Regions from separate parts of the Oceanobacillus sp. FSL K6-3682 genome, predicted to be linked through region 3. Evidence: predicted binding sites of a transcription regulator. Region 3 holds the regulator's gene; each other region holds the start of a gene.
The links. Region 3 encodes Rex, which represses fermentation and respiration genes when NADH is low (regulators of the CRP and FNR family bind a similar motif). Its sites were predicted from a motif close to TTGTGAAATATTTCACAA; they were not measured.
Positions count from the first base shown of each region.

Region 1 (9,895 bases), 1.3 Mb from region 3:
CGGTGTTACAATATCCTTTTTAAATTTTCCACTTTGCTGCAATAATTCCTTTGAATGCTCTGCTATTTCTTTTTGCTCTTCATCATGATAGAAAATAGCTGTCTGATAGGATTCACCACGGTCGTTAAATTGACCGCCTGCATCTGTCGGGTCAATTTGCTGCCAAAAGGTCTCCACTAGCTCTTTGTATGGCATAATATTCGGATCAAATTCTATTTGAACAGCTTCAACATGACCTGTCGTATCTGAACAAACCTGTTTATATGTCGGGTTTTCAACATGACCACCAGTATAGCCGGAACGGATGCTGATAACACCTGGACGTTCATCAAATGGTTCTACCATACACCAAAAACATCCCCCTGCGAAAGTGGCAAGTTCTTTCTGTTGTGACATACTTATATCCTCCCATCACTATTTCTGTTATTTATTCTCTCCCTATTCTTCCTTTTTTATAAAAAAAAATCAAGCAGAAGGCTTTTATAATTAATCATAGAGACAGCCCTCTTCTTGATTTTATACGTACAGCTTTGGCGTGGAAACACCTCTTGCTTTTATTTCCTCAGATACTTCATCTTTTGGCTCCGCCTGCTGATGATTTATTTTAATATTTGATTTTGAACTTTCAACTGGAGTTGTATTCTCTGGAGCTGCTTCATTATCCTCCTGATTGAATGTTTTAAAAGCTTTTACCATCCGATACATAGAAGGGATATTCTTAATCATTGGTCCGTACTCCTGAATTAATGGAGCTGTTGATTGTACAACACCCAGAACCTGCTGTACCCCTCCAAGTGTTTTTGAAAGTGTAGAAATTCCTCCTGATTGTGCTAATCCCTGACTGGCACCTCCGGACAATAAACTTGATAAACCTCTTGATCCGCCTTTTGCACCTGCTGCTCCACTTGAATTTCTTATTTCTCTTGGAATCCCCCTCAAATTATTATGATTGTTACGAAAAGGGGGGCGCGGCGAACGAGACATTTGATTTCTAGATGGGAAAACCATCGCTATCTACCCCTTATTTATCTATATTATTTCACTTTTTGAACATCCTCTTATAGAGTATGCGGACGCCATTCAACTGTGTAGACATTTCCCCGTATTCACACAATCATTTCCCGGGAAACCGCAGGAATCAACAAATAAACAATGGTATTTATAAAGGTTGTCGAAAAGTTTCTATATTTGTCAGATAGGAATTAATCAAACGTTTGATTAATTCCTTATCTCAATATATTCATAAATAAAATGGATAACATCCTATTATTTAACTATGAAAAAAGCAGCCTGTTTCAGCTGCTATATTTCCATTCGTATTCTGTCCAAAGCTCATCAAAGGCTTTTAGTGCTTCCGGGAAAGGACTATTCCATTCCAGATAATCGCTGATTTCATCATAATTATTTGCGTACTGCGGGAAATGATGATCATAAAAAGCCCAATCAGCTAACTTAGAGTAATCATCCTGCTGTAACTTTCCGCGATGTGTTAATAAGAATTGATAAAAAGATTGATGCATTGTTCCCCTCCCCTACTCCTTCATAAATGCTTCATGCTGGGCCTGTTTCTTTTTATAAACAACTTTACACAGCTGAATACTGATTTCATAAATAATAATCAGTGGGATTGCCACAACAATTTGCAAAACAAAATCAGGCGGTGTAATAAGTACTCCAATAACAATTAAAACAAAATACGCATACTTTCGGTTTTTAACCATAAATGCTGGCGTCAGGATACCCAGGCTCGTCAAAAACATTGTAAGTATTGGAAGCTCAAACAAAAAGGCAAATGGCGTTGTTATCTTTAATAAAAATCCAAAATAACGCTCCACCGTAAACATGACATTAAACATACCATCATTTAATGATAACAGAAAAGGGAAAATTAGCTTAATAAATACAATGTATCCAAAAACAAGTCCCAACACAAACAAAATCAACGAACCTGGTATATAAGCTAATGATACACGTTTTTCTTTTGGTGTTAAAGCCGGGCTGACGAATGCCCAGAGCTGGTAGGCGATAATTGGTATCGTTGTGGCCAATGCAATTAATCCAGCCATTGAAAAATAAATCCAGACAATTTCAGCCGGGCTGATCACGGTCAGCTGCATATCAATATCATTCACAAAAAAAGTATAGATGCTTTTCACATTTAGAAAGCCGACTATAAAAAATAATACAAATACAATCGCAGTGACGATTAAACGATTCCGAAGCTCTGTTAAATGCCCCCCAAAGTTCATTTCTTTTTCTCCATTTATATGTTCTTCTGATTCTGACATAGTTCAACCCACCCCTTAAGCTGTTGACACAAAAGAGATGCAAGGAATACTCCCTACACCTCTGCAATTAATTACTGTTTCTTTTTAGGTTTGTCATTCATGATGTCCTGGCTTGCATTTTTAAATTCTCTTAATGTTTCTCCAAGTGCTTTTCCGATTTCGGGAAGCTTGTTTGGACCAAAGACAATCAAGGCGGCAATGACTATCAAAATTAATCCGGGAAATCCAATATTTGAAAATATATTCATTTTCCATCAACTCCGTACATGAATTTAACTCATTTTTCTTCTTTGATAATGGATTTAACCTCATCTGATTCATCTTTAACATCCTGTGTTAAAGACCGAGTAGAATTTTTAAATTCCTTCAATGACTGCCCTGCAGCTTTCCCTATTTGCGGAAGCTTATTCGGACCAAAGATAATAAGAGCTAATATCACGATTAATACGAGTCCCGGAATGCCTATGTTTGCTAACATCTATTGACACCTTCTTTACGTATAGAACATTTTCTTTCTTCCCATATCATAGCATGTTTAGAAAACATTAGACAAGTTAATTTTTACGGTCATATTGCAGAAAATAATAGTCATAAGGGTTTTTATCGTTCTTTATCCCTTTTTCCTTTTTCGTAAGCTCCCACTCTGCTTCAGCAAATGCTGGAGCAAATGTGTCACCAGGGAATTCCTCATCAATTTTTGTAATATACATTCGGTCAGCAATTGGTACTGCTTGTTTATAAATTGCTCCGCCGCCAATGATGAAATATTCGATTTCGGGATGTTCATTATTCCAATACTCCACTATAGATAAATCATGAATTATTTCTACATTTTCAATTTCCAGATCTTTATTCCTGGTCAGTACGACATTACGTCGATTTGGCAACGGTCCATTCATAGATTCTAATGTTTTTCTTCCCATTACAATCGTATTTCCAGTAGTCTTTTCTTTAAAAAACTTCAAATCCTGCGGTAAATGCCAGGGCATCTTGTTTTGATAACCGATAACATTATTTCTGCTTGCGGCAAATATTAATGAAATCATGCTTTGGCCTCCTTTCCAAGCTTTGTAGTTGCAGCATTTAAACAGCAATCGGTGCTTTAATAGTAGGGTGTGGATTGTAATTTTCGATTTTCAAATCGGAAATTTCGATATCAAAAACAGATTTTCCCTCTGCGTTTATTTTTAATACTGGCAGCTCCCGGATATCTCTTTCTAATTGCAGATTTACTTGATCTACATGATTGGAATAGATATGCGCATCTCCAAAGGTGTGAACAAACTCTCCTACTTCCAAACCACATTCGTGGGCAATTAAATGTGTTAACAGTGCGTAGCTTGCAATGTTAAAGGGCACACCTATAAATACATCAGCACTGCGCTGATACAGCTGACAGGATAATTTTCCGTCTGCTACATAAAACTGAAATAGTGTATGGCATGGCGGCAAAGCCATAGATGGAACATCCTCGGGGTTCCATGCAGATACAATATGACGTCTGGAATTAGGATTATTTTTAATAGCTTCAATAGTTTCTTTCAATTGATCAATCGACTCGCCTTTTGAAGTTTCCCATTTTCTCCACTGCTTTCCATATACAGATCCTAAATCTCCGTATTTTTTGGCAAATGCATCATCATTTAATATCTTCTCTTTAAACAGCTCCATTTGCTGATCATACAGCTCTTTAAAAGCTGCATCCTTCTGACTGCGTATACCGAAATCTGTCATATCCGGCCCTGTATACTCCGAGCTTTTAATCCATTTTTCAAATGCCCATTCGTTCCAGATATTATTATTATGCTCTAGTAAATAGCGGATGTTTGTGTCTCCTTTAATAAACCATAATAACTCTGTAGCAATTAAGCGGAATGGAACCTTTTTCGTAGTTAATAATGGAAATCCTTTTTGTAAATCAAAGCGAATCTGATGTCCGAAAATCGAATATGTCCCCGTATTTGTCCGGTCATCACGATTAAGTCCTTCATCTAATATCTTTCGGCACAGCTCTATATAACCTTGTTCTCCTTGCATCCATAATCCTCCTCTATATTTTGACTCCTATATGTAGGAACTTCTTTTGCTGATATAATTTGAATTATTAAATTACATGTCTCTTTTTAATAATAAAAGTAAACCAAGAAAGGTTAACGTTATAACTAGCGAAAGAAAAACACGAAGACTCCTGTGGGAAAGCGCAGTGGGAAGACCCCGCAGAAAAAAAGCGAACTTCTTTTTTTCGAGGAGGCTGAGCTCAAGCCCACGGAAAGCGTAGTGTTTTTCTGTAGCGGTTGCATAAACCTCTCTTTATTCGTCTTGAGTGGAACATATAATTCAACCTTTAAACAATCATTATTATAACAGAAATTTGTTCCCTGTATATTTCTCAACTTTAAAATAAATAAATTCAATGAAGAAGAAACAGGTATAAATTCAAAACCTTTTGATTATTTTATAAAAATAGTCAGGATTTCTTGACTGTGTAAAAAAATTAAGCTAATATGGGTACAAGCAAAGAAGATGGTACGGAATCATTAGAATGTAAAGGTAGCTTCGATAGACAGAAGTGGATGATTATGATCCCGTTCTTCTATCGGAAGCTGCCTTTTTTCATATTTCGTTCTTCTGCTTTGTAATCACACGCGTTTTACGTGGAAGTATTTAGGAGGAAATTTAACATGGAAAACGGAGTAGTAAAATGGTTTAATGCAGAAAAAGGTTACGGGTTTATTCAACTAGAGGAAGGGAATGATATTTTCGTACATTATTCTGCTATTCAAGAAGAAGGTTTTAAAACTTTAGAAGAAGGACAGGAAGTTTCCTTTGACGTCGTTGAAGGTGAACGTGGTCCACAAGCTGCAAATGTTGTAAAAAGATAAAATATCATCATAGATTAAAAGCAGAATCCTAAAATGGGGTTCTGCTTTTTTACTGTCCCTCTTGCATATTATCCTCTTCCTCTCCTTTATAAAGGCATAAATCCAGATTTTAAAACATGATATTTTGTCAATGATTTTATTACTTTATTCATAAAAATGTCATAAACTTTTCAAACCAAAAAGTTTGTAAAATGATTAAGCCAGTCTACTTGTGAACATTTGAACAAAATGTGAAAAGTCAGTAATGACACTGTATACAGGCCTTCTTTTCGATATGATAGTCATATAGGAAAGAAGTTACAGAAGGGGTGAATCACATGAAAAAATCTGATCCTAATTTAAAAGGTACACTTTTTTCAGTAATCACTATAGGAGCTATTATTCTTATCAGCTGGTTTGCAGTATTTTTATTATTTTTGTCGCGATAAAGAAGGAGGAGAAAGAGCATGCATTTACACAAATACGAGAAGATTTGGCTTATCTTCGGCGGGGCATCCCTTGTATTGTTTCTAGCAATACTTGGATTTGGAGCATTTTATTTAGGAACACATCCTCAAAGCCATGGAGTAACGATTGACCCTGAAAATGTGGAAGCTAATGAAGCATTTCAAAGAGAAAACCTGGGGATTACACAGGTAGATGATGATAAATATATTGTCAATGTTGTTGCCAGTGCATTCAACTATGATTTAGGAAGTGATGAGGAAGGCAATGCAGTTTCTCATATAGAAATTCCTAAAGGGTCTACTGTCTTATTTCAGGTAGTCTCAACAGATGTTATTCATGGATTTAATGTAGCGGGCACTAATGTCAATATGATGGTAGAGCCTGGATATATCAGCAGTATGGAAGTTCAGCTTAATAAAGCTGGGGAATTCACATTATTATGTAATGAATACTGTGGTGTAGGACATCACATGATGCATGCAACAGTGGAGGTGGTTGACGATGAGTCTGGCAATGAAACAGCAGCAGAATGAAGAAATTAATTTGACACCCTTAAGTATCGCAAAACCAGAAGCGAAATTATATCTTTCCTTTATGTATGTTGCATTTATTTCATTATTTATCGGTGGATTAATGGGGTTATTACAGGTATTGGTACGTTCAGGAGATTTTGAACTTCCGCTTGGAATCGGCTATTATCAAATACTTACTTTACACGGCGTTATCCTGGCATTAGTACTGACAACCTTTTTCATTATTGGATTTCAATATTCTTTATTAGGTAAAACAGTCGGTATGTCTGATAAGCAACGGAAACTTGGCTGGTTATCTTTTTGGACGATGACGATTGGAACAGCTTTAACTGGAACAGCCATTTTACTTGGGGAAGCAAACGTTCTATATACGTTCTATGCACCACTAAAAGCGCATCCTATCTTTTATATCGGTCTTGCACTTGTTGTAGTTGGAACATGGATTGCTGCTCTTGTTAATTGGCATCAGGTTTATGTTTGGAAAAAAGCACATCCAAACCAGAAAACACCGCTTCTCGCTTTTATGGTTACAATTAATATGATTATGTGGGTTATCTGTTCTCTCGGAGTTGCTGTAACTGTTCTTGTACAGTTTATTCCATGGTCATTAGGTTATACAGAAACAATTAATGTTTTATTAAGCCGTACGCTATTCTGGTATTTTGGCCATCCGCTCGTATATTTCTGGTTATTACCTGCCTACATGGCATGGTATGCAATTATCCCTAAAATCATTGGCGGAAAAATATTTAGTGATTCTTTAGCAAGACTTTCCTTTATCTTATTCTTGTTCTTCTCTATTCCAGTTGGTTTCCATCATCAGCTTACAGAGCCGGGTATTGATCCAACGTGGAAGTTTATTCAGGTAGTTCTTACCTTTATGGTTATTGTACCAAGTTTAATGACAGCATTTTCGATGTTTGCCATGTTTGAGACTACCGGCAGAAAACAAGGCGCAACAGGGTTGTTCGACTGGTTTAAAAAATTGCCTTGGAAGGATGTCCGTTTTGTAGCTCCTTTTGCCGGTATGGTTGCGTTTATTCCTGGTGGAGCAGGCGGTATTATTAACGCATCTCACCAATTAAACACGCTTGTCCATAATACGATTTGGGTAACTGGACATTTTCATTTAACCATTGCAACAACTGTTCTGCTTACTTTCTTTGGAATTGCCTATTGGCTCATTCCTCATTTAACTGGCAGAAAGCTTACTCCGAAGATTCACAAGCTGGGTATTTATCAGACTATTATATGGGCTGTAGGTATGCTGATTATGTCCGGAGCGATGCATATTCAAGGACTCTTAGGCGGACCACGAAGATCCTCTTTCTCCGAATACGGTGGTACAGAACAAGCTGCTGAATGGGTCGGCTATCAGACTGCTCAGGCAGTTGGAGGAACCCTTTTGTTTATCGGCATTGTCCTGATGATATATATCTTTATGGAATTATTAGCTTTTGCTCCTAAAGGAGAAGAAGAATTCCCTATTGCTGAGGAAGAAGAAGATGCACAGCCTACCCCATCATGGATGGAAAATTGGAAGCTGTGGATTGGTATTACAATTGCTTTAATTTTATTCGCTTATACGATACCAATGATAGATATTATTCAAAATGCACCGCCGGGATCTCCTCCATTTGATAATATTTTATAAGGGATGATAACTAAAAGCATACGTTCTGCAATTGGACCGGATTGTTGAGCATAAATAGGAGGAAAGTAATTCAATATAATCATGAATAAAAATATATACGAAAACCTCGCAAGTGATTTTAAATACAAACTGAATCGGGAATTGACACAGGCTGAAAAAGAATTCTTTAAATGGTTAGCACGAAAATATGTGTCTGAGCAAGGAAAAAAAGAATAATGTAGATTCTCTTTTCATTTAGCAGAGTAAATTTAATTTCAAATTTTATAAGATCCTCAAAAAAATCATCCGTTTTGAAAAAGATTAATCAAAGCGGATGATTTTATTTAATTTAAAATGTGGTTTTTAATCTTCTTTTTTACCAAAGTATTGGTAATAATTCGTCTGAATAAAACCATTAAACAGCTTGCGTTTCTTGGTAGCGGCTTTTCCAAATGCTTTTTCAAATTGTTCATAGGCTGTAATGATGTATGTGCTCCAGGATGGATGATTTTGCATAATACCACCCAGATCCTGATACATCTTTTCTACCTCTTCTTTATCACTTAACCGTTGTCCGTACGGCGGATTACTGATCAGATAGCCATCTTTTTGTTTAATGGTCAAATCACTGACCTGCATCTGCTTCCACTGGATTAAATCTCCAAGTCCTGCTTCCAGGGCATTTGCTTGTGCAGTTTCAATCATTTGATGACTGATGTCTGAACCGGTGATAGATAATGGCTGATCATAATTAGCGAGCTCTTCAGCTTCTCCAAAAGCAGCATCCCAATGTCTCTGTTTTACTAAACTCCATTCTTCAGAAGCAAATTCCCGATTAAATCCTGGCGCAATATTTTGGCCAATTAAGGCCGCTTCTATTAAGATAGTTCCCGAACCACAGAATGGGTCAATTAAAGGCTGATCAGGCTTCCAGTTTGTTAATAGAACTAATGATGCAGCAAGGGTTTCCTTTAGAGGGGCCTCCCCCTGCCCGACACGATAGCCGCGTTTATGTAAGCCTGCGCCTGATGTATCGATAGTCAATGTTGCTTCGTCCTTTAACAGCGCAATCTCTGTCTTATAGAGCGCTCCTGATTCTTCCAGCTTGTTGATGAGACCATATTTTAATTTCATTCGTTCTACAATCGCTTTTTTTACAATTGCCTGACAATCCGGAACACTGTATAAAGTGGATTTAATTGATTTTCCGGAAACAGGGATTTGTCCTGTTTCATCGATATAGCTTTCCCAGGGAAGTGCTTTTGTCTGCTCAAACAATTCATCAAATGTTTTGGCCTGAAACTTGCCGACAAGAATTTTCACGCGGTCAGCTGTTCTTAACCACAGGTTACATCTGGGAATTGCAGAAATTGGTGCATCAAAAATAACTTTTCCGTTTTCAACAGTAGCCTCATACCCCAGGTCTCTTACTTCTTTTGCAACAATTGATTCAAGTCCCATCGCTGCTGTAGCAATTAAAGTTACTTGTTTCATTTTTAATATCCTCTCGGTTATCATTTTAGTATAGTCTTTTCCATAAAAGGACTTTTTGAACACCCTTTAAAAAGAAAAAGATTCTATTTCATTTAATTGGAAATAGAATCTGTTCGTTGGTACGACCTTTAAATGCCCGATAAGCCATGTTCTGTTCCATTGTACTGCGAGCGGTGGTCAAACCTCGTACGCCGGTTGTAATCATCTATCTACAGCTATTGCTGTCCCTTGTTCAGTTCTATTCCCTACTAAAGGATGCCCCTACCATTATTTGGGTTGCTCACTCGCGGGGTTTACCTCGTTCCACCTGGTATGTTTCCAAACCAGCTACGTCACTGTGGCACCTTCAAGACCAGCTGACATATCACTATAAGTGACTTAGTACAGCTTGTCTGCCGTTAGTTTATACAAACTACCTTGACTTATGACTTCATCAAGCACGAACACTACAGGCATCACAGCCTGTGTGAGCATGGACTTTCCTCTACATCCAAAATGGACATAGCGATTACATAGGCATTTAAGTAACCTAAAATATTTTAGCAGAATTTTAGAGATAAATCAATTATCCTTTTGCTTATTCTTCAGAATCCGCGTATCTTTTTCCAAATACTGCTT
Region 1 covers NZ_CP150263.1:2,426,324-2,436,218, reverse strand. The annotation lists gene msrB (peptide-methionine (R)-S-oxide reductase MsrB) at 1-396, opposite strand, end outside; gene MHH51_RS12100 (YqfQ family protein) at 517-1,008, opposite strand; gene MHH51_RS12095 (YozE family protein) at 1,296-1,520, opposite strand; gene tatC (twin-arginine translocase subunit TatC) at 1,533-2,288, opposite strand; gene MHH51_RS12085 (twin-arginine translocase TatA/TatE family subunit) at 2,360-2,530, opposite strand; gene MHH51_RS12080 (twin-arginine translocase TatA/TatE family subunit) at 2,566-2,766, opposite strand; gene MHH51_RS12075 (dihydrofolate reductase) at 2,843-3,334, opposite strand; gene MHH51_RS12070 (thymidylate synthase) at 3,372-4,325, opposite strand; gene MHH51_RS12065 (cold-shock protein) at 4,970-5,170, shown strand; gene MHH51_RS12060 (cytochrome c oxidase subunit 2A) at 5,488-5,598, shown strand; gene MHH51_RS12055 (cytochrome c oxidase subunit II) at 5,617-6,150, shown strand; gene MHH51_RS12050 (b(o/a)3-type cytochrome-c oxidase subunit 1) at 6,119-7,804, shown strand; gene MHH51_RS12045 (class I SAM-dependent RNA methyltransferase) at 8,147-9,277, opposite strand; RNA gene rnpB (RNase P RNA component class B) at 9,413-9,797, opposite strand; gene gpsB (cell division regulator GpsB) at 9,855-9,895, opposite strand, start outside.
Region 1: a site for Rex is predicted at 5,380-5,397, ahead of MHH51_RS12060 (cytochrome c oxidase subunit 2A). Genes of this name have one in related genera too.

Region 2 (9,895 bases), 1.1 Mb from region 3:
TAATAACAGCAATAATTCTCCTCTGATCAATTGGATATTTCGGGAGGTTAAACATACCAAAATGATCAATTAACAACCCCATTATTATTTGCCCTAAGATGGTAGACATCATCGTCAGTGTAACGCCCAGATGAGGCATTAAGCTAATATTCGATGCAATGTATGCAGCCCCGAGCAGACCGCCGGCAAAATGCCAGGGCTTCAATTTAAAATTACCAGAGGTACGTGTTAATTTTACCCCTTTACTAAGGATTATTGACAGAATAAATAGCACAATGGTACCTACGATAAAGGATATAAAAGCTGCGTAAATAAATGAATCTACTTCATATCGTAATTCGCTATTGATAGCTGTTTGCATCGGCGGCATCATTCCGGTAAATAAACCGAACACGATCCATAAACGGGAATAGTTTTGAGAGCCGCCCGGCTTCTTTTTGGCATTCATATAAATAATTCCGATGATTAAAAGGACCGCACCAATAATATGCATAACATGTAATGGTTTTACCTCTGCGCCGAACCAGCCGAATGTATCAATTAAAATTCCAATCACCATTTGTCCAGTGACTGCCGCAATAACAGTTAATGCTGCGCCGATTCTGGGTAATAAAATAATATTACCTGTTAGAAAGATTACCCCAAGCACACCGCCGGCAAACCAGACGTAAGACAAAGATTGTGATGCGAAAAACGATATCGTAAATTTGCCGGGATCCATAATGAAATTAATGATAAATAAAATAATACTCCCTGATAAAAAAGAGTAAAAGGAGGTAGGAAAAATAGCTTTGGTAAATAAATTCAGGCGGTTATTTACCGCTGTCTGCATAGGAATCATCATCCCTGCGATAATCCCTAAGACGATTAATATGTACAAAAAAGAAACCTTCTTTCTCAGAAAACGTAATGTATTTATTTTAGCAAAGTTATCAAGGAAAACAATATTCCTGCTTTTTTCAGATAAGCTTGTGAACTACCCACCACTGACGAAATGGACCAAGCTAACCCTCTTGTCCCAAAAGTTTATATGATAATAGATAGTAGATTAGGAAATTCCTAATAGATGTATGCCTTCGTTCTTGATATTGATTGCTGCATTATAATCTCTATCCATATTTAGACCACAACTGCATAGATAAGTACGTTCTGATAAGGTTATTTCTTTTACCAAACTACATGATGAGCACATCTTTGTCGATGGAAACCATTTATCTATCTTGATCAGTTGTTTCCCTTGCTCTTTTAGTTTGTACTGTAAGAAAAAAGTGAACATACCCCAGCCGTTATCCATGACACTCTTTCCAAATTGAAGAGCTTGTGACATTCCTTTCATGTTTAAGTCCTCCATAATTATTGCGTCAAACTTTGTTACAAGTACTTTTGATTTATGCTGCAAAAAATTCTTTCGTTGATTGGCGACTTTCTCCCCGATTTTAGCTAATCGAATACGCTGTTTATTCCAATTAGAGGAACCTTTCTCTTTACGAGAGAGTTTACGTTGTTCGATTGCTAATTTTTCAAGCATTTGTCGATAGAAACGTGGATAATTGGCTTTCTTACCTGTTTCGCTATCGACAAATAGCCCATCCATCGCAAAATCTAATCCTGCAACCTGGTGAACTTCTTTGCTTTTTATCTCGTTTTCATATTCCGTCAAAATAGAAATATTTAAATGAAGCTATGCATTTGCTAAAGCTAAAGAATCCACTTCTTTTAGCCACTCAAATTCTTTCTTATATTTTGCTGGTGTGGGGTTTTCCCTCCGCTTGGAGCCTTCTTTATCTTTCTGGAATGTTTCATAGCTATTCATTCGCTCTGCCAACATTTGATTATAGACAAAACGTACACATCCGAACGTTTTACGAACCAAAGAAGCCTGTTCCTCTGTCGGATAAATTCAAAATTTATATGCTTTTTGTTGTTTGGGCATAACAACTACCTCTAACGGAACTTTTGTTCCAAACACACCATAACAAAAACTTTTTGGCTATCACCAACCGAAATTCATCTCCCCTTATCGTTGCATGGAAGCCTTTCTTACGCTTGAAGAGGGGACTTCTTTCGGAAAAACGTTAAATTTGAACATTTTAAGAACTTTCGTTGTTTGTGAAGAATTTCACTTGTTTTATATTTCAAAAGCGTTATAATGAAATTAAGATAATGTGAAATATTTCACATGTTGAATTATTAAGAGGAGGGGTTTTGCTATGAAAGTAGCAGATGAAATGGTGAAAAGAGTTCCTTGGGATGGTTTCCTTGATGGTAATTGGCAGAAAGAAATCGATGTGCGTGATTTTATATCACAGAATTATAGCTTATATGAAGGAAACGAATCCTTCCTGGCAGGACCGACTCAGGCAACTAAAGATTTGTGGGACCAAGTCATGCAATTAACCAAAGAGGAACGGGAAAATGGCGGCGTTTATGATTTAGATACAAAGATCGTATCAACGATTACTTCCCATAATGCAGGCTATCTGAATAAGCCACTTGAAAAAATAGTCGGTGTTCAGACTGATGAGCCTTTCAAACGTGCTTTAATGCCATTTGGAGGTATCCGTATGGCAGTAGCTGCTGCAGAATCCTATGGATATAAGGTGGATGATGAAGTTGTTCATACCTTTACGGAACATCGTAAAACGCATAACCAGGGAGTCTTTGACGCCTATACACCCGAAATCTTAAAAGCAAGAAAAGCAGGAATTATCACCGGTCTCCCGGATGCATATGGTCGCGGGCGTATTATTGGAGATTACCGCAGAGTTGCCTTATATGGTGTTGATCGTTTAATCGAAGAAAAGAAAAAAGATCTTAGCCTGATCGGTAATGGAACAATGACAGAGGATATTATCCGTGACCGCGAAGAAACTTCTGAACAAATTCGTTCACTGCAGGACTTGAAAAAACTCGGAGAAAAATATGAATTTGACCTTTCAAAGCCTGCAGCAACTGCTCAGGAAGCCTTCCAATGGCTCTATTTAGCATATTTAGCTGCAATTAAAGAACAAAACGGTGCAGCAATGAGCCTTGGCCGTGTTTCTACATTCTTAGATATTTATATAGATAGAGATATTAAAAATGGGGTTATGACAGAGGAAGAAGCACAAGAACTTGTCGATCATTTTGTGATGAAGCTGCGTCTCGTTAAATTCGCAAGAACACCAGATTACAACGAATTATTCAGCGGAGACCCAACTTGGGTAACAGAATCATTGGCAGGGATAGCAGAAGATGGACGTCCACTTGTAACAAAGAGTTCCTACCGTTTTCTGCATACGCTAGATAATTTAGGACCAGCACCTGAACCAAACTTAACAGTTCTATGGTCAAAAAAATTGCCTGAAAACTATAAAAAATATTGTGCTAAAATGTCCATTAAAACAAGCTCCATTCAATATGAAAATGACGATATCATGCGTCCGATTTACGGAGATGATTATGGGATTGCCTGCTGTGTATCTGCCATGCGCATCGGTAAACAAATGCAATTCTTCGGTGCCCGGGCCAACTTAGCGAAAGCACTTCTTTATGCAATCAATGGCGGGGTCGATGAAAATCTGAAAATGCAGGTAGCTCCAAACTATGCACCAATTACGTCAGAATATCTGGATTATGACGAGGTGATAGAAAAATATGATACACTCTTAGACTGGTTATCCGGGTTATATGTCAACGCATTAAACGTTATCCATTATATGCATGACAAATACAGCTATGAACGTCTGGAAATGGCACTGCATGACCGTGAAGTATTACGGACAATGGCCTGCGGTGTTGCAGGATTGTCTGTGATTGCCGACTCCTTAAGTGCCATTAAATATGCCAAAGTAAAAACTATTCGCGATGAAGATGGCCTTGTCGTTGATTACGAAATTGAAGGAGATTATCCTAAGTACGGTAATAATGATGAACGCGTCGATGAGATTGCAGTCAATTTAGTGAAGAACTTTATGAATAAAATTAAAAAACATCATATGTATCGCAATGCTGTACCAACGCAGTCTATTCTGACTATTACTTCCAATGTTGTTTACGGGAAGAAAACAGGAAATACACCAGATGGACGAAAAGCAGGAGAACCTTTTGCACCAGGAGCAAATCCATTACATGGCCGCGATAAAAACGGCTCCTTAGCTTCTTTAAGCTCTGTTGCAAAATTGCCATATAAGTATGCGATGGATGGTATCTCCAACACATTCTCCATCGTACCGAAAGCATTAGGTAAAGATGAAGAAACAAGAACAACAAACTTAGCCGGCATTCTTGACGGTTACGCAGAAAAACAGGGGCATCATCTAAACATCAATGTATTTGACCGTGAAACCTTATTAGATGCGATGGAGCACCCGGAAGAATATCCGCAGCTGACCATTCGTGTCTCCGGATATGCGGTAAACTTTATTAAACTGACAAGAGAGCAACAAATTGATGTGATAAATCGGACCTTCCATGAAAGCCTGTAAGGTCCTGTAAGAAAATGATTATCAAGCGCTCATAAAATTATCAGAGCGCTTGATGAAGAATTATTTTAAGCAATAAAGCGGGGAGGAAGAGTATCATGAAAGAAGGAAGAATTCACTCAATCGAAACGTGTGGAACGGTAGATGGGCCGGGGCTGCGGTACGTTATATTTACCCAGGGCTGCCTATTACGCTGCAAATTTTGTCACAATCCCGATACTTGGAAAATGGGGGCAGGAAAGAAAATGTCTGTACAAGAGCTTGTAAAAGACATTAAGGATTATCTTCCATTTTTCCAGGCTACGAATGGAGGAGTGACTGTAAGCGGCGGAGAGCCTTTGCTTCAGGTTGAATTTTTACTCGAACTATTTACCGAACTGAAAAAATTAGGCGTACACACAACCATTGATACTTCTGCCGGGTGCTTTAACCGCTCTCCTCACTTTATAGAGAATTTAGATAAAGTACTAGAATTAACCGATTTAGTATTATTAGATTTAAAGCATATTAATTCTGTAGAGCACAAAGAACTCACAGGTCTTTCAAATGAACACATTCTGGATATGGCCAATTATTTAGACCAAAAAAACGTTCCCGTCTGGATCCGGCACGTACTGGTACCTGGCGGCAGTGATAACGATGAATACTTGCAAGAACTATCAGACTTTATTGCTACATTAAATAATGTCGAAAAAATAGAAGTCTTGCCTTATCATAAATTAGGTGTTTATAAATGGGAAAATCTTGGATTAGATTATCCGCTCGAGGGTGTGGAGCCACCGACAGAGGATCGCGTGAAAAATGCGGAGGATATTTTGAATCGGGTGAAAGTGATATAGCAGCGGGAACTTCCTTGCTCGATATTGCTCTTTATATAGATGAAAGGAGCCGTTCACAAAAAAAGCGGCTCCTTTCACTATATATTTTTTTATAAATCAATACCTTATCGATGCTGCAGCCAAAAAAATTGCTAAAATAGAAATTAATCTTTTAAGAAATAAATTTCTATCTCTAAATCCTCTCCTGCCGCGTTTCCCTCGTTATCTAGTGGTGCATCCATCAGCAGGGTTGCTTGTTCAACTTCTTGTGCAGTGGATTCTTCTAAAATAAATGGGAATTGACGTAGGAAAGGTGCTCCTTCTTGACTACGGGTACATTTTAACATTTCCATCTCTCTTTCATCATTAGCTTCTTTATATCTTATAAAATTCGCCTATAGTATGTAAGCGTGTTGGATGTTCTGTAATTAGATCAGACTCTTCTTTCTTTTCACTGCAACTTACCAGAATAAACGGTATAGAAAAAATACAAAATAGTAAAGGTAAAAATCGCATAAAATGTCTCCTTTCTAAATTATTTATAGTTAATAACGCAATAAAATTTAAAACGCCATCCTTCTAAACTCTTGTTATAAGACAAACAAGAAAACGAAAAATGACGTTTAATGGTTTATTTAAATTTTAAGTACAAACCTTTTCCAAAAATAATGCAACTGGAAATCTCCGATGTTTCCAGTTGCTTTTTCACACACACACTATTACTTACGCCCCAGGCAGGATTCGAACCTGCGGCACACGGTTTAGGAAACCGATGCTCTATCCCCTGAGCTACTGGGGCTATTGGTATAATCAAGCGATTGTATTCGCCTAATTATATTTCATTGTCCGCCCTTCAAAAAATAAACGAACAATCGTATTATACTAAACCTTATCTATTTTGAAAAGCAGGTTGTTTCGTTCATTTACCTGCTTTCTGTAAACTTGTGCGATAAGGGATAGACAGGACATGAAGAATCATTAATAAACAGCCTACCAGAATAATTCCGGCAGAAGAAAGTTTTAATAGAATTGCCAGCCCTAAAAAAATGGGAATTGCTAATAAAGGGAGCCAGCCGCCTTTTTTACTTGCATCATAAAAATTTTCTTTACCGCAATGCGGACAGATCATTTTAATCTTAAATACCTGTTTAAAGGTCTGCCCATAACTCCATCTCTTCCCGCAATAGCTGCAGTCCGGTGTATGCATATACTTCCCCTCTTCTCTTCAAAGTTATTTCTGTGCATTTGTTATTTCGATAGAACGCTCTCTCGCTCCATTTACACATGCTTTAACAGCCTTATCAAATTCATTCGCCATTAACTGATTTAAGCCAGCCTCTGTTGTTCCGGACGGACTGGTAATATTAATGCGCAGCTGTTCTGGATTTTCTCCGGATGATTCAAGCATTTTCCCTGCACCAATAACGGTCTGTGTTAACAATTCTAATGCTGTCTCCTGGTCCAGTCCTGCCTCTACCGCTGCCTTCTCCATTGATTCTACCATATAATAGAAAAACGCCGGACCGCTTCCAGCAATAGCTGTAATTGTGTGCATATCCCTCTCATCGACAATTTTTGTTGTGCCTACTGTCTGGAAAAGCTCTTCTGCCAGATAAAGCTGACTAAGCTGGACGTAAGATCCCTTGGAAATAGCAGTAGCTGACTGGCCGATTAATGCAGATGTATTTGGCATCGTCCGAATAACAGGAATACCTTCTCCAAGCATTTTTTCCATCTGTTCGATGGATAACCCTGCGATCACAGAAATAACCACGTGATGCGGCTTTATATGATCTTTAAGCCAATTTAAATAGTTACCCGCATCCTTAGGCTTCATAGCCAAAATAATAATATTTGCTTCCTGAATCATTTCTTCCTTATTCCGATTACATTGCACCCCATATTTTTCGGAAAGTAAATCTAGACGTGTATTATCACTGCGATTGGTAACAAGTACCTGTTCATTAGAAACAATATTGCTTCTCGTTATTCCGGCAATAATCGCCTCTGCTAAATTTCCTGCTCCAAAAAATGCAATTGTCTTATCCATGTATTTTCCTCCTGTAGTTATCTTGATTCATTTGATATATATCATCTGTACCTTGCTGACAATAAAAAAACTGATTACACATCCTATATAAAGGACGGAATCAGTATTATTTCCGCGGTACCACCTTTTTTGATAAAAGCTTATCCACTCTCTTTGATAATGCAGCATGCTGCAGTCAGCATCCGCCAACTTACTCACGGATAGGTTCATAAAGGCATTTACAGAAATCTCACAGCCACAGGATTTCCTCTCTTTCGTAAATGCACATAAATTACTGGTCCGTTCAACGTATTTTTTATTATGTTGAATTGTACTATAAGGGCTTGTCACGCTTTTGTCAAGAGTACATCTGCAAGGACAAAATAAGACACCTTATAATCTGATATAAAAAACAATTTTTGCTATACTTATATTGTATCTGAATGAAAGCCAGAAAGGAATTTTATCAATGGATGAATCAAAACAAATAAACCAGTTAACAGCTGTACGAAAAGAACTTACACGTTTTATGCTCAGCTACAAATTTGGACTGGATGAAATAAATACAAAGCTTAACATCCTTCAGGAAGAATTTGAGCATATTCATGATTACAATCCGATTGAACATTTAAAATCACGCATTAAATCACCTGAAAGTATTTTACAAAAATGCCAGCGCAAAAATATTCCAATTACGCAAGGGTCGATTAAGAACTATATCAAGGATATTGCAGGGATCCGTATTGTCTGCTCCTTTATCTCTGATATTTATAAAATCAGTGAAATGATACAAGGTCAGCAGGATATAAAAGTTATTGAAATAAAAGATTATATTAAGAATCCAAAACCAAATGGATACAAAAGCCTTCATTTGATTTTATCGATTCCTGTCTTTTTCTCTGACCGTCAGGAAGAGGTATTTATCGAAATACAGATTCGCACTGTTGCCATGGATTTCTGGGCGAGCTTAGAGCATAAAATTTATTATAAATATGATGGAGAAGTACCGGAACACCTGGTGGCAGAATTAACAACCAGCGCAAATATTGCAAATCAGCTAGATGAGAAGATGGAGTTTCTTCATTCGGAAATGAACGAGGCTAAAGAAGATAAACATGCAGAGAGCAAGCTCAACTTTCTGCCGCTGGATAACAAACGCTTTCCGCTGCCAAAGCAGTTATTGGAATCATTGATGGAGAGAAGAGATAAAGAGTAAATCTATGTAGGAATATATCAGAAAACCCGCAGCTCGAAAGCCACGGGTTTTTATTTATCATTATTTATTTTTGTTATAAATGGAGGAGGTAGAGGGATTCGAACCCCCGCGCGGTTTGACCCGCCTGTCGGTTTTCAAGACCGATCCCTTCAGCCAGACTTGGGTATACCTCCGTGAACACAAAAACTACTATACCACCCACCAATATTACTTGTCAACATTTTTCAAAAAAAAAGTGAAAGTCACTCCGAAATTAGAGTGTCTTTCACTTGAATATTACTTGCCAATCACTTCTACGCCGCCCATATAGGCACGTAGTACTTCCGGTACAACAACACTTCCATCTTCCTGTTGATAATTCTCTAAAATTGCTGCTACTGTACGTCCTAATGCAAGACCAGAACCATTTAAAGTATGAACAAATTCAGGTTTCCCGTTTGCTTCACGGCGGAATCTGATACCGGCACGGCGCGCCTGGAAATCTTCAAAATTAGAGCAGGAAGAGATCTCACGATACGTATCCTGGCTTGGGATCCATACTTCAATATCGTATTTTTTCGCTGCTGTAAAGCCTAAATCACCTGTACACATACTCATTACGCGGTAAGGTAATTCTAACAGCTGTAACACCTTCTCTGCTTCACCAGTCAGCTTTTCTAATGTTTCATAAGAATCTTCCGGTTTTACAAAATTCACGAGCTCGACTTTATTAAATTGATGCTGACGGATTAAACCGCGTGTATCTCTTCCGGCAGAACCTGCTTCAGAACGGAAGCTGGCACTGAATGCGACATATTTTTTCGGCAGATCATCTACTGTTAAAATTTCATCACGATGATAGTTCGTTACAGGAACTTCAGCTGTCGGTACCAGAAAATAATCCCAGCCCTCCAGCTTAAATGCGTCCTCCTCAAACTTAGGAAGCTGTCCGGTGCCGGTCATGCTCATCCGGTTCACAATATATGGAGGAAGCATTTCCTGATATCCATGCTTATCCGCATGCAGATCCATCATAAAGTTCAATAATGCACGCTCTAATCTCGCTCCTAACCCTTTATAGAAAACAAAACGGCTTCCTGTTACCTTTGCAGCGCGCTCAAAGTCTAAAATATCTAAATTTGTAGCAACATCCCAGTGCGGCTGTGCTTCAAATGAAAATTCTGGAACAGTGCCCCATTTACGTGCTTCTACGTTATCATCTTCATCTTCTCCGACAGGAACGCTCGCATGCGGCAGATTAGGAATAGAAAGCATGATCTGGTCTAAGGTTTCTTCAATTTCTTTTAATTCTTTATCAAGCTTAGATATTTCATCTCCAACTTCACGCATGGAAGCAATAGCTGCTTCAGCATCCTTCTTTTCACGCTTT
Region 2 covers NZ_CP150263.1:15,093-24,987, reverse strand. The annotation lists gene MHH51_RS00105 (DMT family transporter) at 1-880, opposite strand, end outside; partial or broken gene MHH51_RS00100 (transposase) at 1,049-1,900, opposite strand; gene pflB (formate C-acetyltransferase) at 2,211-4,466, shown strand; gene pflA (pyruvate formate-lyase-activating protein) at 4,562-5,302, shown strand; gene MHH51_RS00085 (hypothetical protein) at 5,446-5,628, opposite strand; tRNA gene MHH51_RS00080 (tRNA-Arg) at 6,008-6,080, opposite strand; gene MHH51_RS00075 (TIGR04104 family putative zinc finger protein) at 6,201-6,488, opposite strand; gene proC (pyrroline-5-carboxylate reductase) at 6,513-7,331, opposite strand; T-box leader at 7,419-7,627, opposite strand; gene MHH51_RS00065 (GTP pyrophosphokinase family protein) at 7,780-8,526, shown strand; tRNA gene MHH51_RS00060 (tRNA-Ser) at 8,607-8,699, opposite strand; gene serS (serine--tRNA ligase) at 8,803-9,895, opposite strand, start outside.
Region 2: a site for Rex is predicted at 2,164-2,181, ahead of pflB (formate C-acetyltransferase). Genes of this name have one in related genera too.

Region 3 (9,895 bases):
CGTCATTTTCAGGTCCATGGGATGTGGAGATTTTTCATAAAGAGCTGTGTGAAAACGATCATGCTTATTATTTTGTAGCCTGTCTGGATGAAAGAATTATTGGCTATATTGGCACGTGGATCGTATTTGAAGATGGACAAATTACAAACTTTGCTATACATCCCGATATGCGTGGACGCAAAATTGGTGAAAAGCTATTTGGGTATGCTCTAACATTTATGGCGGGTAAAGGAGTAGAGCGGTTGTCCTTGGAGGTGCGCATTTCAAATATGGCTGCACAATCCTTATATAGGAAATTCGGGCTTGTTCCCGGCGGGATTCGAAAGCATTATTACACGGATAATTTTGAAGATGCTATTGTAATGTGGGTGAATTTAAAATGAAAAAAGATACAATAATTTTAGGCATAGAAACAAGCTGTGATGAAACAGCAGCGTCTATTGTAAAAAATGGGCATGAAATCCTTTCTAATGTGGTTGCTTCTCAAATCGAAAGCCATAAGCGTTTTGGCGGAGTTGTTCCCGAAATAGCTTCCAGACACCATGTAGAACAAATTACAATGGTCTTGGAAGAAGCAGTAAAACAAGCAGAAGTAATCTGGGATGATATTGATGCAATTGCTGTTACAGAGGGACCGGGGCTAGTAGGAGCACTTCTTGTTGGTGTTAATGCAGCAAAAGCTCTCGCCTTTGCAAAAAATAAGCCGCTTATCGGTGTACATCACATTGCCGGCCATATTTATGCGAACCGTTTGGAAAACGAGTTTGTTTTTCCTTTATTAGCCCTGATTGTCTCAGGAGGACATACAGAGCTTGTTATCATGAAAGACCATTATGAGTATGAGCTGATTGGTGAAACAAGAGATGACGCGGCAGGAGAGGCTTATGATAAAGTGGCAAGAATGCTGAAGCTTCCTTATCCAGGCGGTCCGGAAATCGACCGTTTAAGTGCTGAAGGAAAAGTAACGATTGATTTCCCACGTGCATGGCTGGAGGAAGGAAGCTATGACTTTAGCTTCAGCGGTTTAAAATCGGCTGTTATCAATACGCTTCATAATGCAGAGCAGCGTGGTGAAACATTAGATCCTTCAGATGTTGCAGCAAGCTTTCAACAAAGTGTAGTTGAGGTATTAACTGAAAAAACATACCGCGCAGCACAGGAATATAATGTAAAGCAGGTTATTGTTGCGGGTGGTGTTGCAGCAAATAAAGGCTTACGGGAAAGTCTGAAAAAACGTTTTAGCAGCGAGGATATTGAATTGTACATTCCGCCGATTCATTTATGTACGGATAATGCAGCAATGATTGCAGCTGCGGGGACAATTTTATACAAAAAAGAAAAATTTGCTGCACTTGATTTAAACGCAAATCCTTCTTTAATGTTAGAATAATAATAGCTAATCAACGAAGTCTATGGATAAATACGTGATGAGGTCTTTATGGAATAATTGGCTATTTTGAATTTTCGCTAATGAGAATTATGAAGAATTAAGGCTGGAATAGCTTCATAAAACGACAGGGTAGCGACAGAAGAAATTTGGTGGGAGTCCGATGAATAAAAAACAAAATTATTACTTTCAAACCGATTTAATCTTATTATTGATAGCTTTTGCGATAATAAGTTTTTTAGCGATATATAATGCACAGCAGCTGGAGCAGTATAATACAAACTTTGTGATCCGGCAAATGGTTTTCTACTGCATTGGAATTGGAATGATTGCAGCTGTGCAGTTTTTAGATTTAGAGCAATTATATAAAACAAGTCTTTATATTTATTTAGCAGGTGTTGTATTATTAGGTTTGCTTCCAATCAGTCCGGAATTTATTGCGAGATCCATAAACGGTGCAAAAAGTTGGTACACATTTATACCAGGGCTGACTTTACAGCCAGCGGAGTTTGTTAAGATATCTACAATTCTTTTTTTGGCAGCAGTGATTAGCAAACATAAAGAAAAATTTGAAGTAAGTACCTTTAAAACAGATATACGGCTTCTTGGAAAATTACTGTTGTATACGGCTATCCCTGTGTTTCTGATTATGCTGCAGCCGGATTTTGGAACAGCAATGGTATATTTATTTATTTCTGGGATGATGATTATTTTATCAGGGATTAATTGGAAAATTATCTTTTCTTTAATTATATCAGGAGTTGTCGTTGTTGCAGGTGCCTTACTAATAGTAATTGAATTTCCAAACTTTGCAGAAGAAACAATTGGGGTAAAACCTTATCAAATCGACCGTGTAATGACCTGGTTTGATCCGTCTCAGCAGTCATCGGATGCCAACTTTCACTTTGAACGTTCCCATATGGCACTTGGTTCAGGTCAATTGTTTGGAAAAGGAATGGGAAGCATTGAGGTGAATTATCCGGAAGCCCAGACCGACTTTATTTTCTCTGTTATAGGAGAAAGCTTTGGTTTTGTTGGCAGTGCCTTTGTTGTACTTCTTTATTTCATGTTTTTATATAAATTAGTAACACTTGGTTTAAATATTTATAAGCATTCGCCGTTTGGAGCATATTTTTGTTTTGGATTCTTAAGCTTAATGCTTGTCCATGTTTTTCAAAATATCGGTATGACAGTTGGAATTATGCCAATTACGGGTATTCCTTTACTCTTAATAAGCTATGGAGGAAGCTCGGTGATGTCAACGATGCTGGGTGTAGCAGTTATTTATAGAGTAGCCGTAGAAGAAACCATACAGAATGACTATTTATTTAAATAAAAATAATAAAGCAAAAGCGCATGAGAGATTTTTTAATCTTGATGCGCTTTTGCTTTATTATTAAAACTAACCTATAAATTGATGCTCTATAGTATCCTCATCATGCACGGTAACAATTACTGATTCAATTTTTCCGTTCTTCACAGACTGTATATTAAATAACAGATGTTTAAAGTGTATTTTGTTCTGATTTTCAGGCTGACTGGCAGTTAAACCAGATAAAAAGCTGTCTAATGTTTGATGTGGTGTATCTATGGGAAACTCTATACCGAGTGTACCTTCTAAATCAAATAAGCTGGTTGATCCATTAATCAGATAACGGCTGCCGGTAAGAGGCAGAATATCCTTTGATTCAGCCGCAATTGGCTTTTGATCCTCCAACAAGTCTTTTGTAATATCTCTGATAATATCTTCTAATGTAATTAATCCATGCGTTCCTCCAAATTCATCGAGAACGATGGCAATCGTATAATTTCTTTCCCTCATTTCCTTAAAAATATCATCAATTTCCTGGTTCATTCTGACATATACTGCAGGACGAATAATGTTTTTTAAGGAGAAGAAGGCAGGGGACACGCCTGTTTTTAGAACACGAAAGAAGTCTTTTACGTATAATATACCTGCAATTTGATCAATATCCTCTTCGTAAACCGGAATTCTTGTAAATTCTACCTCTTGAACGAGGGAAAATACTTCCTCCAGTGTTGCATCTATTTGCAGAACAGTTAAGTCGGTACGATGCGTTGCAATTTCTCCTACGTCTTTTCCACTGAATTCAATAATATTTTGAGCTTCACCTGGGCTTTTGTTCGAAGATGTCTGTAAATTTATTTCTGCTTTCCCGATGGAATTGCGGAATACCAGAGATAATCCTTTCCTGACAAGCTGAGGATGATTTTTAGTCAGCCACTTTGGTAATAAGAATCCCAAACTGACCCAAATTCCAAATAATAGCATGCTAAAACCAAGCACAATAATGAATTCATTTATTGCTTGAGAGAATGGCGAAACAGAATTGGAGAAAGACCGGACAATTGGAAGTGAAACAGCCACAGTAAGCCATACGCTGCTGAAGAGGCCGATAAAAATGACCGCAAAGGGAAGAAAACGAAGAATAGAATCGGAACGTACTTCTTCAGTGATTGGGGCAGATAACGTTGTTTCCTTAAATGCGTAGTACGTTAAACTAACAAGAATAAAAAACAAAAAAGTAACGATGGGTATCGCCACGGGACAACAACCTCCATTTATCACATTAGATTATCTATCATAGGAAGAGTGATTACTGCTTTAAACCTGTACAGTATATAAAAAAAGCAGGCCATCATTATGCCTGCTCTCAGTATACAACAATCTGAAAATTATATCAATTGCTTAATTCTCTTCTAATACTGCCCATTCATTCATAAAGACATCCAGCTCTTCTTTTAAAGCTGATAATTTATCTGTTAATTCCATCGTCTTTTTATGATCATCAAATACATCTGGATTAGTCATTTCCAGTTCAATCGCAGCAATTTCTGCTTCCTTTTCTTCAATCAATGTTTCGAGTTCTTCAATTCGTCGTTTTCGTTTTCGTTCCTCGCGTTGGCGTTGTTTATCTTCCTGAAAGCTGAGCTTTTTTGCAGTGGAAGCAGGCTCTTCCTGATCCGTCTGCTGTTCTTGTAATTTTAACAAACGCCGTTCTTCTTCTTCTGCCTTTTTTTCTAAATAATAATCATAGTCGCCAAGATATATTTTTACATTGCCAGCCTGCATTTCTGCAACTTGATCAGCGATTCGGTTAATAAAATAGCGGTCATGAGAAACAAATACAATTGTTCCAGGAAAATCAATTAAAGCACTTTCCAATACTTCTTTACTATCAATATCTAAATGGTTTGTCGGCTCATCAAGTATCAGTAAATTTGCCTTTTGCATTTTTAATTTTGCCAGAGCCAGTCTTGATTTTTCACCGCCGCTCAGGGCTGATACAGGCTTTAATACATCCTCACCAGAGAACAGAAAATTTCCCAGGATAGTACGAATATCCTTTTCATTAATTAAGGGATAATCATCCCAAAGCTCCTGAAGAACCGTTTTATTAGAATTTAAATTTGCCTGTTCCTGATCATAGTAGCCTACTTGAACGTTTGTACCTAATTGTATCTCGCCATGATTAGGCTGATGCTTACCTACAATATTTTTTAATAACGTTGTTTTGCCGACACCATTTGGACCGACCAATGCAATTCGGTCGCCGCGGTTGGCATGAAGTGAAATTTTTTGAAAAATCGGCTGGTCTGTATCTGGATATTGAAAAGCTAAATCCTTTATTTTTAGTACATCATTTCCACTTAAACGGTTAATCTGGAAGGAAATAGATGCAGAGGATTCATCACCTGAAGGGCGGTCGAGGCGCTCTATCTTTTCAAGTTTTTTTCGTCTGCTTTGTGCACGCTTGGTTGTTGAAGCGCGTGCCAGATTACGCTGGATAAAATCCTCCATGCGCTTGATCTCTGTCTGCTGCTTCTCGAATTCTTTCTTCTCCTGTTCATAATCCAGGGCTTTCTGAGTCAAATAATTACTATAGGTCCCATGGAACTTTTTGGAATGGTGTCTGGAAATTTCATAAACAATAGATACGGTTTTATCTAAGAAATAACGGTCATGCGATACAATAACGATGGCACCCGGATAATTTACTAAATAGCCTTCTAACCATGTGAGTGTGTCAATATCCAAATGGTTTGTCGGTTCATCCAGAATAAGAAGCTGCGGCTTTTGCAGGAGAAGCTTCCCAAGTGCTAGTCTTGTTTTCTGTCCACCGCTTAAATCCGTAATCAATGTGTCATAATCATAATCTCCAAAGGATAGTCCATTTAATACGGACTTGATTTCTGCTTGATAAACATATCCGCTGCTCAATTGATAATCATTTTGAAGCTTGTCATATCTTTCAAGCAGCTGTTGGTATGCTGATTGATCGATTGCAGAAGGATCTGCCATCTGTGATTCCAGTTCACGTAATTTTTTCTCCATTGCCAAAAGCGGAGTAAATACATCCAGCATTTCCTTCCAAATTGTTTTTCCAGACTCTAAAGTCATATGCTGCGAGAGGTAACCGAATGTTAAATCTTTTGGTTTGAAAATCTCTCCTTCATCATAAGAGGTTTCGCCCGCCATGATTTTTAGCAGGGTCGATTTTCCGGCTCCGTTTCGGCCGACTATTGCAATACGCTCATTATTTTTAATCTCAATTTTTATATTAGAAAGAATCTCTTCTGCTCCAAAGGATTTAGAGATTCCATTTAATTGCATTAAAATCATCATTGCCATCCTTTCTAACTCACAAAAAAGCTGTTCAAAAAGTAAATAAAATAATGAAAGGATACATGCAGTTACTATCCTTTCTTTTTGAACAATCCTGTAAAAGGGAATAGGGTTCCATCTATAAGTGTAACGTATCCAAATGGAAGCTACAATAAAATTATAATAAAGTTCGCCAACTCGGCTCTATTTCTGTTAATATTAATAGTATAGAATGCGCTAGCGCATTATTTATTTTTTGAAATATAAGAGGATGTTCAAAAAGTCCAATAAAGATGACGCAGCGATAAGAGGATCTTCTACTAAGAACGCCCACGTCGTGTGGGTAATGCAGAAGCCATCGCAACACGTGAGAAGTGCGTTGACTAGCTTTTTCCGTTGGGACTGGGACTGCGATTACTCGTCCCACCGAAAACATTTGCGGACAACACAGAAGTCATCACATCCTGTGAAAGTCCGTTCGGAAAAAGCTAGTCGCCTTGAACTTCTTGATCCTATTTATCGAACTTTTTGAACACGCACTACAAAGAAAACTTATATTTACAAATATTTGATTATGGTAAAATATATGTTTTCTATACTTAGTAACCGAAGAGAGGCCGTTTCAATGGAACAAAATAAAATTCCACAGGCAACAGCAAAGCGTTTGCCTTTATACTATCGATTTCTCAATAATTTATATCAGCAGGGGAAGATGCGCGTATCTTCTAAAGAGTTAAGTGATGCTGTTAAAGTAGATTCTGCAACAATCCGCAGGGATTTTTCCTACTTTGGGGCTCTTGGGAAAAAGGGATATGGATATAATGTTGAGTATTTATTAGGTTTTTTTAAAAGTACACTGGACCAGCATGAGATAACCAACGTTGCTTTAATCGGTGTCGGAAATCTGGGTACTGCATTTTTACATTATAACTTTTTAAAAAATAATAATATTCGGATCACAATGGCATTTGATGCAGATAAATCAAAAGTAGGGACAGAAGTTGGCGGAGTTCCGGTTTATCATGTGGATGAATTAGAAGAGAAAATAAAGGGAATTGAGGTCGCCATTTTAACTATCCCGGCTGAAGAAGCAGATGCAACTGCAAAGAGACTTGTTGATCTAGGTATTAAAGGAATCCTGAACTTCACGCCGGCACGTATTACTGTTCCAAATCATATTCGTGTGCATCATATCGATTTAACAGTAGAATTACAATCGCTTGTATATTTTCTCAAGCATTATTCCTTAGAAAAGGAATAGGATAGTCTGGACGTTGTTTATCCATAAAAAAACTAGCCCCTTAAAGGTCTTCTGAAATGAAAGAGACTGTTTAAGAGCTAGTTTTTTATTTTTTATTCTTTATTTTAAAATAAAATCGCAGCATCCGAAATCCGGCATAAAAATTTAATGCTGCAAATGCGGCCAATATAAGTGTAATAGTATCCCAGACGGTTGCCCCTTTGCTTAGGATACCTAAATAAACAAATAAAGCACCGAATAAAACATAAACAATTGCTTTAACTAAATAAGGTCGATGCATGTTACCCTCCAAAGAATAAAATTGTTTGTTCAAGCTGTTGTTGAATTTTTTCCGGATCTAATGTAAGTTGAGCCACTACTACAAGAGTATTCATTCCTGCATGCACGATGATTGGTACAATAATACGCTTTGTCTGTACATAAAGGAATGCAAAAACAAATCCCATTGCTGTATACACTAGTATATGCAGAAAGTCTAAATGAATCACGGCAAAGATAAGAGATGAAATAAAGGCTGCAAAGAAAAAATTCATTTTTTTATACAAAGATCCAAAAATGATTTTCCGGAAAATAATTTCTTCCAATATAGGCGCAAAAATTGCTGGAAGAATAATGAATATAGGTGCAATACGAGCAAGATCCATAAGAACCTGTGTATTCTCTGAACCAGGATCTATTCCAAATACCTCTAATTCAATCGTAGCAGCCAGTCCTTGAGCAAGAAGCGCCATAATAATTCCTAGAACAGACCAGACAATGATAGCACCAGCGCCAGCAGCGTCGGGATGAGCCCGAACCTGCATATCTGGTCTTAACAGCCATAGAACAATCACAAGGCCGGCAGCAAAACTAAAAACAGCCCAATAAATATTAGCAAGCACCGGGTCTGCATGGAATACCAATACCAGTAATGGTACTGCAAGATAAACAGAAATTTGCATAATGATATATGTAAGCATGACATATATATATCTTCGAGTCATAAAAACGCTCCTTTAATCTAAAATTAAAAACAGCTGTAAAAAAGCATTGGGAAAAGGAACTGCCCATCTTGTCCCGTAAAGCAGAAAACATCATAAGTGATTTTGCTGGACGGGAAATGATACCACTGATCTAAAGACGTGCAAGTTCATCATAACGTATATTCTAACACAACTGTCACTGAAAATTATAATCAGAAGTACATGAAATCATGCATCAAACGATGAAAAAAATCAATTTTGCATATTTGTATTACAAAATTACTCCCAATGTTTTACGATGAGATGAGTAATCACTGCCTAAAAAAGTATTTTATCATAGTAAAAGTTTTAAAGTATGAAGTATAAAGAAAACAACGTATTCTCAAAAATGAATATAAGTTTTTCTAAAAATTCAACATCATGATGCTTGCATTTTTTACAAGAATTAATTATTATATTAATTGGAGTTAGCACTCGCTCGACAAGAGTGCTAATAAAAATAAAATGATTTGGAATTAAGGAGGCAATTCTACATGATTAAACCATTAGGAGATCGTGTTGTTATCAAACTTGTTGAACAAGAAGAAACAACTGCAAGCGGAATCGTACTTCCAGACTCTGCAAAGGAAAAACCGCAAGAAGGTGAAGTAGTTGCAGTAGGATCTGGACGTGTGGAAAATGGAGAAAAAGTTGCTTTAGAAGTTTCTGAAGGAGACCGCATTATTTTCTCTAAATTTGCTGGTACTGAAGTAAAATATGAAGGTACTGAATACTTAATTCTTCGTGAAAATGATATTTTAGCTATTGTAGGCTAAACAAATATACGATGAATCTTTAAAAGGAAATTCAAAAAGTCCAATAAAAATGACACATCGAATTTCTTCGTTAGCTTGCTTTTCCGGTGCTCACGTATTAAAAGCATACGCTGTGCTACTCAAAGCTGCGCTGCCTTGAACTTCTCGGTCATTTTCATCGAACTTTTTGAACATGTACTTTAATGAAACCCTGAATCAATTTGAAGGAGGAATTTTTAATGGCTAAAGATATTAAATTTAGTGAAGACGCTCGCCGTGCAATGCTGCGTGGTGTTGATACATTAGCAGACGCAGTAAAAGTAACATTAGGACCAAAAGGCCGCAACGTGGTTTTGGATAAAAAATTCGGTTCACCGCTAATTACAAATGACGGTGTAACAATCGCAAAAGAAATTGAATTAGAAGATGCATTTGAAAACATGGGTGCACAGCTTGTATCTGAAGTAGCATCTAAAACAAATGATGTTGCTGGTGATGGTACAACAACTGCAACAGTACTTGCTCAAGCAATGATCCGTGAAGGACTGAAAAACGTAACTTCTGGTGCTAATCCAGTTGGAATCCGCCGCGGTATTGAAAAAGCAGTAGCGTTAGCTGTAGAAGAATTAAAAAATATTTCTCAGCCAATTGAAAGCAAAGAAGCTATTTCTCAAATTGCAGCTGTATCTTCAGGCGATAATGAAGTAGGACAATTAATTGCTGAAGCGATGGAACGTGTAGGTAATGACGGTGTTATCACTATTGAAGAATCAAAAGGCTTCAACACAGAGCTTGAAGTAGTGGAAGGTATGCAATTTGATCGTGGATACTCTTCTCCTTATATGGTTACTGACCAGGATAAAA
Region 3 covers NZ_CP150263.1:1,133,329-1,143,223, forward strand. The annotation lists gene rimI (ribosomal protein S18-alanine N-acetyltransferase) at 1-383, shown strand, start outside; gene tsaD (tRNA (adenosine(37)-N6)-threonylcarbamoyltransferase complex transferase subunit TsaD) at 380-1,390, shown strand; gene MHH51_RS05880 (FtsW/RodA/SpoVE family cell cycle protein) at 1,551-2,723, shown strand; gene MHH51_RS05885 (CBS domain-containing protein) at 2,790-3,953, opposite strand; gene MHH51_RS05890 (ABC-F family ATP-binding cassette domain-containing protein) at 4,098-6,032, opposite strand; gene MHH51_RS05895 (redox-sensing transcriptional repressor Rex) at 6,601-7,275, shown strand; gene MHH51_RS05900 (YdiK family protein) at 7,361-7,555, opposite strand; gene MHH51_RS05905 (type II CAAX endopeptidase family protein) at 7,557-8,258, opposite strand; gene groES (co-chaperone GroES) at 8,771-9,052, shown strand; gene groL (chaperonin GroEL) at 9,271-9,895, shown strand, end outside.